DNA from 2 places in the Geobacillus sp. FSL K6-3411 genome. Region 2 is predicted to be linked to the other one. Evidence: a T-box and tRNA genes for the amino acid it is inferred to sense, from the RefSeq annotation. Region 2 holds a T-box; the other holds one or more tRNA genes.
The links. A T-box is a leader RNA that pairs with one kind of tRNA and senses whether it is charged. The one in region 2 lies ahead of ileS (isoleucine--tRNA ligase), so its partner is inferred to be a tRNA-Ile.

Region 1: it has a tRNA-Ile gene. The T-box ahead of ileS (isoleucine--tRNA ligase) is inferred to sense a tRNA for this amino acid. The anticodon was not compared.

What each region holds. Positions count from the first base shown of each region.
Region 1 is NZ_CP150187.1:635,888-639,257, forward strand. Features, by position in the region: rRNA gene rrf (5S ribosomal RNA) at 93-209, shown strand; tRNA gene NSQ22_RS03160 (tRNA-Val) at 219-294, shown strand; tRNA gene NSQ22_RS03165 (tRNA-Met) at 306-382, shown strand; tRNA gene NSQ22_RS03170 (tRNA-Asp) at 387-462, shown strand; tRNA gene NSQ22_RS03175 (tRNA-Phe) at 640-715, shown strand; tRNA gene NSQ22_RS03180 (tRNA-Thr) at 729-801, shown strand; tRNA gene NSQ22_RS03185 (tRNA-Lys) at 812-884, shown strand; tRNA gene NSQ22_RS03190 (tRNA-Gly) at 892-966, shown strand; tRNA gene NSQ22_RS03195 (tRNA-Leu) at 974-1,059, shown strand; tRNA gene NSQ22_RS03200 (tRNA-Arg) at 1,063-1,136, shown strand; tRNA gene NSQ22_RS03205 (tRNA-Pro) at 1,141-1,214, shown strand; tRNA gene NSQ22_RS03210 (tRNA-Ala) at 1,224-1,299, shown strand; tRNA gene NSQ22_RS03215 (tRNA-Met) at 1,317-1,390, shown strand; tRNA gene NSQ22_RS03220 (tRNA-Ile) at 1,399-1,475, shown strand; tRNA gene NSQ22_RS03225 (tRNA-Ser) at 1,493-1,583, shown strand; tRNA gene NSQ22_RS03230 (tRNA-Thr) at 1,614-1,689, shown strand; tRNA gene NSQ22_RS03235 (tRNA-His) at 1,698-1,770, shown strand; tRNA gene NSQ22_RS03240 (tRNA-Gly) at 1,801-1,871, shown strand; tRNA gene NSQ22_RS03245 (tRNA-Ile) at 1,877-1,953, shown strand; tRNA gene NSQ22_RS03250 (tRNA-Asn) at 2,196-2,270, shown strand; tRNA gene NSQ22_RS03255 (tRNA-Ser) at 2,275-2,367, shown strand; tRNA gene NSQ22_RS03260 (tRNA-Glu) at 2,373-2,444, shown strand; gene NSQ22_RS03265 (phenylalanine--tRNA ligase beta subunit-related protein) at 2,625-3,290, opposite strand; gene queG (tRNA epoxyqueuosine(34) reductase QueG) at 3,343-3,370, shown strand, end outside.
Region 2 is NZ_CP150187.1:1,157,865-1,161,234, forward strand. Features, by position in the region: gene NSQ22_RS05940 (cell division protein SepF) at 1-118, shown strand, start outside; gene NSQ22_RS05945 (YggT family protein) at 122-394, shown strand; gene NSQ22_RS05950 (RNA-binding protein) at 515-1,288, shown strand; gene NSQ22_RS05955 (DivIVA domain-containing protein) at 1,365-1,877, shown strand; T-box leader at 1,968-2,191, shown strand; gene ileS (isoleucine--tRNA ligase) at 2,247-3,370, shown strand, end outside.

The sequences.
Region 1 (3,370 bases), 520 kb from region 2:
CTTCCCCCAAAAACGGTTATCTAGTTTTGAAGGAATGAAAAAAAGCTTGACAATAAGCTGTTTTTCATTATAATAATACTTGTCTGTTGTTGCCTAGTGGTGATAGCGGAGAGGAAACACCCGTTCCCATCCCGAACACGGAAGTTAAGCTCTCCAGCGCCGATGGTAGTTGGGGCCAGCGCCCCTGCAAGAGTAGGTCGCTGCTAGGCATGATAAATGGAGGATTAGCTCAGCTGGGAGAGCACTTGCCTTACAAGCAAGGGGTCGGCGGTTCGATCCCGTCATCCTCCACCACTTTCAATCGTCGCGGGGTGGAGCAGTCCGGTAGCTCGTCGGGCTCATAACCCGAAGGTCGCAGGTTCAAATCCTGCCCCCGCAACCAAAATGGTCCCGTAGTGTAGTGGTTAACATGCCTGCCTGTCACGCAGGAGATCGCGGGTTCGAGTCCCGTCGGGACCGCCATCATTTCAAAACTATGAAATAAAAAATCACATGCGGCTCGGTAGCTCAGTCGGTAGAGACGAGCATCAGCATCATCGAATTTGCTGCGAGTTGCCTCGACGCATCATACTTCCTCGAATCGGCTAGTAGAGGAAGAGGCACAGGGTAATTCAATGAACTAGGTAGAAAATAACATATGGCTCGGTAGCTCAGTCGGTAGAGCAAAGGACTGAAAATCCTTGTGTCGGCGGTTCGATTCCGTCCCGAGCCACCATCATTGTGGATATGCCGGCTTAGCTCAATTGGTAGAGCAACTGACTTGTAATCAGTAGGTTGCGGGTTCAAGTCCTGCAGCCGGCATCCTTCATATGAGCCATTAGCTCAGTAGGTAGAGCATCTGACTTTTAATCAGAGGGTCGGAGGTTCGAGTCCTCCATGGCTCATCACAATGCGGAAGTAGTTCAGTGGTAGAACACCACCTTGCCAAGGTGGGGGTCGCGGGTTCGAACCCCGTCTTCCGCTCCACTCGTTTGCCGGGGTGGCGGAATTGGCAGACGCACAGGACTTAAAATCCTGGGGTAGGTAACTACCGTGCCGGTTCGAGTCCGGCCCTCGGCACTTGCGCTCGTAGCTCAATTGGATAGAGCATCTGACTACGGATCAGAAGGTTAGGGGTTCGAATCCTCTCGAGCGCGTTGACGGGAAGTAGCTCAGCTTGGTAGAGCACACGGTTCGGGTCCGTGAGGTCGCAGGTTCAAATCCTGTCTTCCCGATTTTCCTGTGGGGCCTTAGCTCAGCTGGGAGAGCGCCTGCTTTGCACGCAGGAGGTCATCGGTTCGATCCCGATAGGCTCCACCATTCAAATATATAAATTTGGCGGTGTAGCTCAGCTGGCTAGAGCGTACGGTTCATACCCGTGAGGTCGGGGGTTCGATCCCCTCCACCGCCATTATTATCGGACCTTTAGCTCAGCTGGTTAGAGCAGACGGCTCATAACCGTCCGGTCGTAGGTTCGAGTCCTACAAGGTCCACCATTATTACGTTACTTTTTGGAGGAGTACCCAAGTGGTTGAAGGGGTCGGTCTTGAAAACCGAGAGGCGTCGCAAGGCGCGCGGGGGTTCGAATCCCTCCTCCTCCGCCATCCATTTATCCATGAATAAATTTACATCATGCCGGCTTAGCTCAATTGGTAGAGCAACTGACTTGTAATCAGTAGGTTGCGGGTTCAAGTCCTGCAGCCGGCACCATCAATGTGGCGGCTATGGCGAAGTGGTTAACGCACCAGATTGTGGCTCTGGCATGCGTGGGTTCGATTCCCACTAGTCGCCCTTTCTCTTCTTCCTTAATTTATATTTGTTGCGGGTGTAGTTTAGTGGTAAAACCTCAGCCTTCCAAGCTGATGTCGTGGGTTCGATTCCCATCACCCGCTTTTATGGGCCTATAGCTCAGCTGGTCAGAGCGCACGCCTGATAAGCGTGAGGTCGGTGGTTCAAGTCCACTTAGGCCCACCATTTTCCATTGCATATTGTCAGATGATTCGATATAATACTAATCGAGCATTTCTTGATTATTCCGCAATAGCTCAGCGACGAGCCCTTACTTCATCGAATAGGCTACGAGTTGTCCCGACGCATTCAGCTTCTTTGAATTGGCTAGTAGAGGAAGGGACACTGAGCATAAACATCCTCGAATAAGCTGAATCAGCTAGTAGAGGAAGAGACGAAGTAGATTTGGAAGAATGTTTCTTAGTTATTCCGCAATAGCTCAGCGGTAGAGCAACCGGCTGTTAACCGGTAGGTCGTAGGTTCGAATCCTACTTGCGGAGCCATTATGGAGAAGTACCCAAGTGGCTGAAGGGGACGGTTTGCTAAACCGTTAGGTCGCAGTTTTGCGGCGCGCGGGTTCAAATCCCGCCTTCTCCGCCATGATTGGCCCGTTGGTCAAGTGGTTAAGACACCGCCCTTTCACGGCGGTAACACGGGTTCGAATCCCGTACGGGTCATCGTTGTTGGCACCAGATATTCTGGTGCCCCTTTTATACGACGAATTTTGTCGATTTTTGCGTTTTTTCTTGCCATGTACGTACTGTTTTGTTATAATGAGTTTCGTTAAGTTTTAAATAAAATATTGGGGACAACGCAGTGTTTCGTTTCGTCATAGAACGAGGCATTGCGTTTTTTTATTATACTAGCAATTGTGCGTCGGCCTCACCGCCATGGATTTGCGTAAACATCGTTTGAATAGCCTGAAGTTGGCGATTGGCAACATCTTCAGGAATCGATGGAAGAAAATAAACGATTTGCAAAGCGTTTTTCGTTCCTTTTGTCACCGCTGTGCGTTTGGAATCGACGATTGGGCTGCCGAACGGACCGTGTTCATCTTTGCTGACGAGTTTATTCGCAAAGTTGACGGTGCGTCCATTTAGAGCTATGTATTCATCTTGTTCTGTACCTACGGTAATCATCACGGATCCTTGGATACAATCAAGATCGTAAATGCCGAGTGGTATTTTATAATAGAGCGAAAAGAAGTTGTTTACATCGACTGCTGAATGGATCGATGGAACAAAGTTTTTTTTCTGGATACGACGGTATAAGCTTTCACTTGAGGGTCGGTAACGCCCTGGATCCGTGCCGATTTGTTTGAATGCCTGACGCCATTCGGCGAGCTCGGGAATGTCGGCGATGGCTTTTTCCTGTAGCTCAAAGTAAATCGACTTTTGAAACAGTTCAAGCCGGCCTTTTAACATTTGCGGCGAGTCGCCGATTTCGATATGGTGGTAGCGGATCACGCCAAATTTGCCCGAAGGAAGACGTTGTTTTAATTCTTCTGATATGATGCATTTCATATGAATCACCCCGTGTTTCATTTTACCATATACCTCGAAGGGAGGGAAAATAATGGACATTGTCTCTTTGAAACAGGAAG
Region 2 (3,370 bases):
TGGCGGCGACATTCAGCAAGTCGGCACGAAAATTTTTTTATGCACGCCGGAAAACGTTGACGTCAGCGGCGCGATTTCGCTTGATGGCGAGGATGACAGACCGATGAAGAGGTGGTAGCCGTTGGATTATGTGCTCACGTTTTTGACGACGCTCATTCAAGTATATTCGTATGCGTTGATCATTTATATTTTAATGTCATGGTTTCCGAACGCCCGTGAGACGCGGTTCGGCCAGTTGCTCGCTACCATTTGCGAGCCGTATCTAGAGCCATTTCGGCGCGTTATCCCGCCGCTTGGCATCATTGACATCTCCCCGATCGTCGCCTTTATTGTCCTTGAGTTTGCGACAAGAGGGCTATATGCATTGTTTGATATCCTTAAAGCGCAGTTTTAGCCGCCGTTTTGCGCTGTTGGCGGCATTTGCTGCAGCCTGATGATGAAGGTCAATGGGCAGCGCTCATGGAGAGGAATCCATTGCGGGTTCCTTTCTTTAATGAATACGGAGTGAACGGGAATGGAACTGTATCAGCACTTTCGTAAAGAGGAACACCCATTCATTGATCAAGTGCTCGAGTGGAAGGACACGGTGAGCCGCCAATACGCACCTAAGCTGACGGATTTTCTTGACCCGCGTGAGCAGCAAATCGTCCAAAGCATTGTCGGCAGCGATGAAGACGTGCGTGTGTCCTTTTTTGGCGGCGTCCCGTTCGCCGAGCGGAAGCGGGCGTTTCTTTATCCGCCGTATATCGAGCCGGATGAAGGCGAATATGACATCGTCTTGTTTGCTGTCCGCTATCCGGATAAATTCATTTCCCTTGAACACCGCGACGTCTTAGGTGCACTCATGTCGCTCGGTTTGCGGCGCGGCAAGTTCGGTGATATTCTCGTCCAAGGAGGAGAGATCCAATTTTTCGCCGCCGCGGAGGTGGCCGATTACATTCGTCTTCATGTCGAGACGATCGGCAAAGCTCGAGTTACACTTGAGCCGTTGCCGCTGTCGGCTGCCATGCCGATTGAAGAAACATGGCAAGAAGGGACGGTGACCGTCTCTTCGCTGCGGCTTGATGCTGTGCTTGCCCAAGCATTCCGTCTCGCGCGTGATAAGGCGCGAACGCTTGTTGAAAGCGGGCTTGTCAAAGTGAACTGGAGAGTGGTGGACAAGCCGGATTTCGTCTGCGGACCGGGTGATGTGTTGTCAGCGCGTGGTTTTGGTCGCTGCAAGCTGTTTTCTGTGGAAGGGCCGACGAAAAAAGAGCACTGGCTCGTGCGTATCGGCCGACAAAAATAATCAAACAGCAGCAGGAAATGGGCAAATCGTGTCGAATTAAGCAAGAAAAGGAAAGATGGAGACGGAGGTGGCCATTGTGCCGTTAACGCCATTAGATATTCACAACAAGGAATTCAGCCGCGGATTTCGCGGGTATGACGAAGATGAAGTGAACGAGTTTCTTGATCAAATCATTAAAGACTACGAAATGCTCATTCGCGAAAAGCGGCAGCTCGAAGAAAAAGTTGCGGAGCTGACGGAAAAACTGAACTATTTTTCTAATATTGAGGAAACATTGAACAAGTCGATTCTTGTCGCCCAAGAAACGGCGGAGGAAGTGAAGCGCAATGCGCAAAAAGAGGCGAAGCTGATCATTAAAGAAGCGGAGAAAAACGCTGAACGCATTATCAGCGATGCGTTGGCGAAATCGCGAAAAATCGCGATGGAAATTGAAGAATTGAAGCGGCAATCGAAAGTGTTCCGCACCCGCTTCCGCATGCTCGTCGAAGCACAGCTGGACATGATTAACAACCGCGATTGGGATGACTTGATGGAATACGAGATGCCTGACTTGGAGGAAGAGATGAAAGAACCGCTGTCCCAGCCTTGACGAACGCCATTTGTCTCATTTATAATAAATGGCAAAAATCGTTGTGCTGACCGCCATTGGTGCGGTTGGCTTTTGAGCGAAGAAAACATGCGATCGACGATGATAGGGACAGTAGCTCTTGAATAGCTGGTTGCAGCGAGCCGGGGATGGTGGGAGCCCGGTATCGGCGCAAGAGTGAACATCACCCTGGAGTTCCATGCCGAACGTCAAAGTAGGCCATGGCGCGTCATTCCCGTTACGAATGAAAAGTGGGCTATGCGTTGATTTGTCATGGCCAAAAAGGGTGGTACCGCGAGACCGTTCTCGTCCCTTGCCGGGAGAGAACGGTTTTTTATTTTGATTTGATTCTTGGAGGAGGAGCAAAGAGAGATGGACTACAAAGAGACGCTGCTCATGCCGCAAACGGAGTTCCCGATGCGTGGCAACTTGCCGAAGCGGGAGCCGGAAATGCAAAAAAAATGGGAGGAAATGGACATTTACCGGAAAGTGCAGGAGCGGACGAAAGGACGGCCGCTGTTTGTGCTGCACGACGGCCCGCCATACGCCAACGGTGATATTCATATGGGCCATGCATTAAATAAAATTTTAAAAGATATTATCGTCCGCTACAAGTCGATGAGCGGCTTTTGTGCGCCGTATGTGCCTGGCTGGGATACACATGGCTTACCGATTGAAACGGCACTGACGAAGCAAGGTGTCGACCGCAAATCGATGAGTGTCGCTGAGTTCCGCAAGCTGTGCGAACAATACGCGTATGAGCAAATCGACAACCAGCGCCAACAGTTTAAACGGCTCGGGGTGCGGGGCGATTGGGACAACCCGTACATTACGCTCAAGCCGGAATATGAAGCCCAGCAAATTAAAGTGTTCGGTGAAATGGCGAAAAAAGGGCTCATTTATAAAGGGCTGAAGCCGGTGTATTGGTCGCCGTCGAGCGAATCGGCGCTCGCCGAAGCGGAAATCGAATATAAAGACAAACGGTCGCCGTCGATTTATGTCGCGTTCCCAGTTAAAGATGGTAAAGGTGTGCTTCAAGGGGATGAACGAATCGTCATTTGGACGACGACACCGTGGACGATTCCAGCGAACTTGGCGATCGCCGTTCACCCGGATTTGGACTACTATATTGTCGAAGCAAACGGGCAAAAATACGTTGTTGCTGCGGCCTTGGCGGAATCGGTAGCGAAAGAAGTCGGCTGGGAGGCATGGTCTGTCGTCAAAACGATAAAAGGAAAAGAACTTGAGTACGTAGTCGCCAAACATCCGTTTTACGAGCGCGACTCGCTTGTCGTCTGCGGCGAGCACGTCACGACCGACGCCGGTACCGGCTGCGTTCATACGGCACCAGGACACGGGGAAGACGACTTTATCGTCGGACAAAAATACGGGCTTCCGGTTCTTTGCCCGGTTGATGAGCGCGGCTATATGACAGAAGAAGCGCCTGGATTTGCAGGGATGTTTTACGACGAGGCGAACAAAGCGATTACACAAAA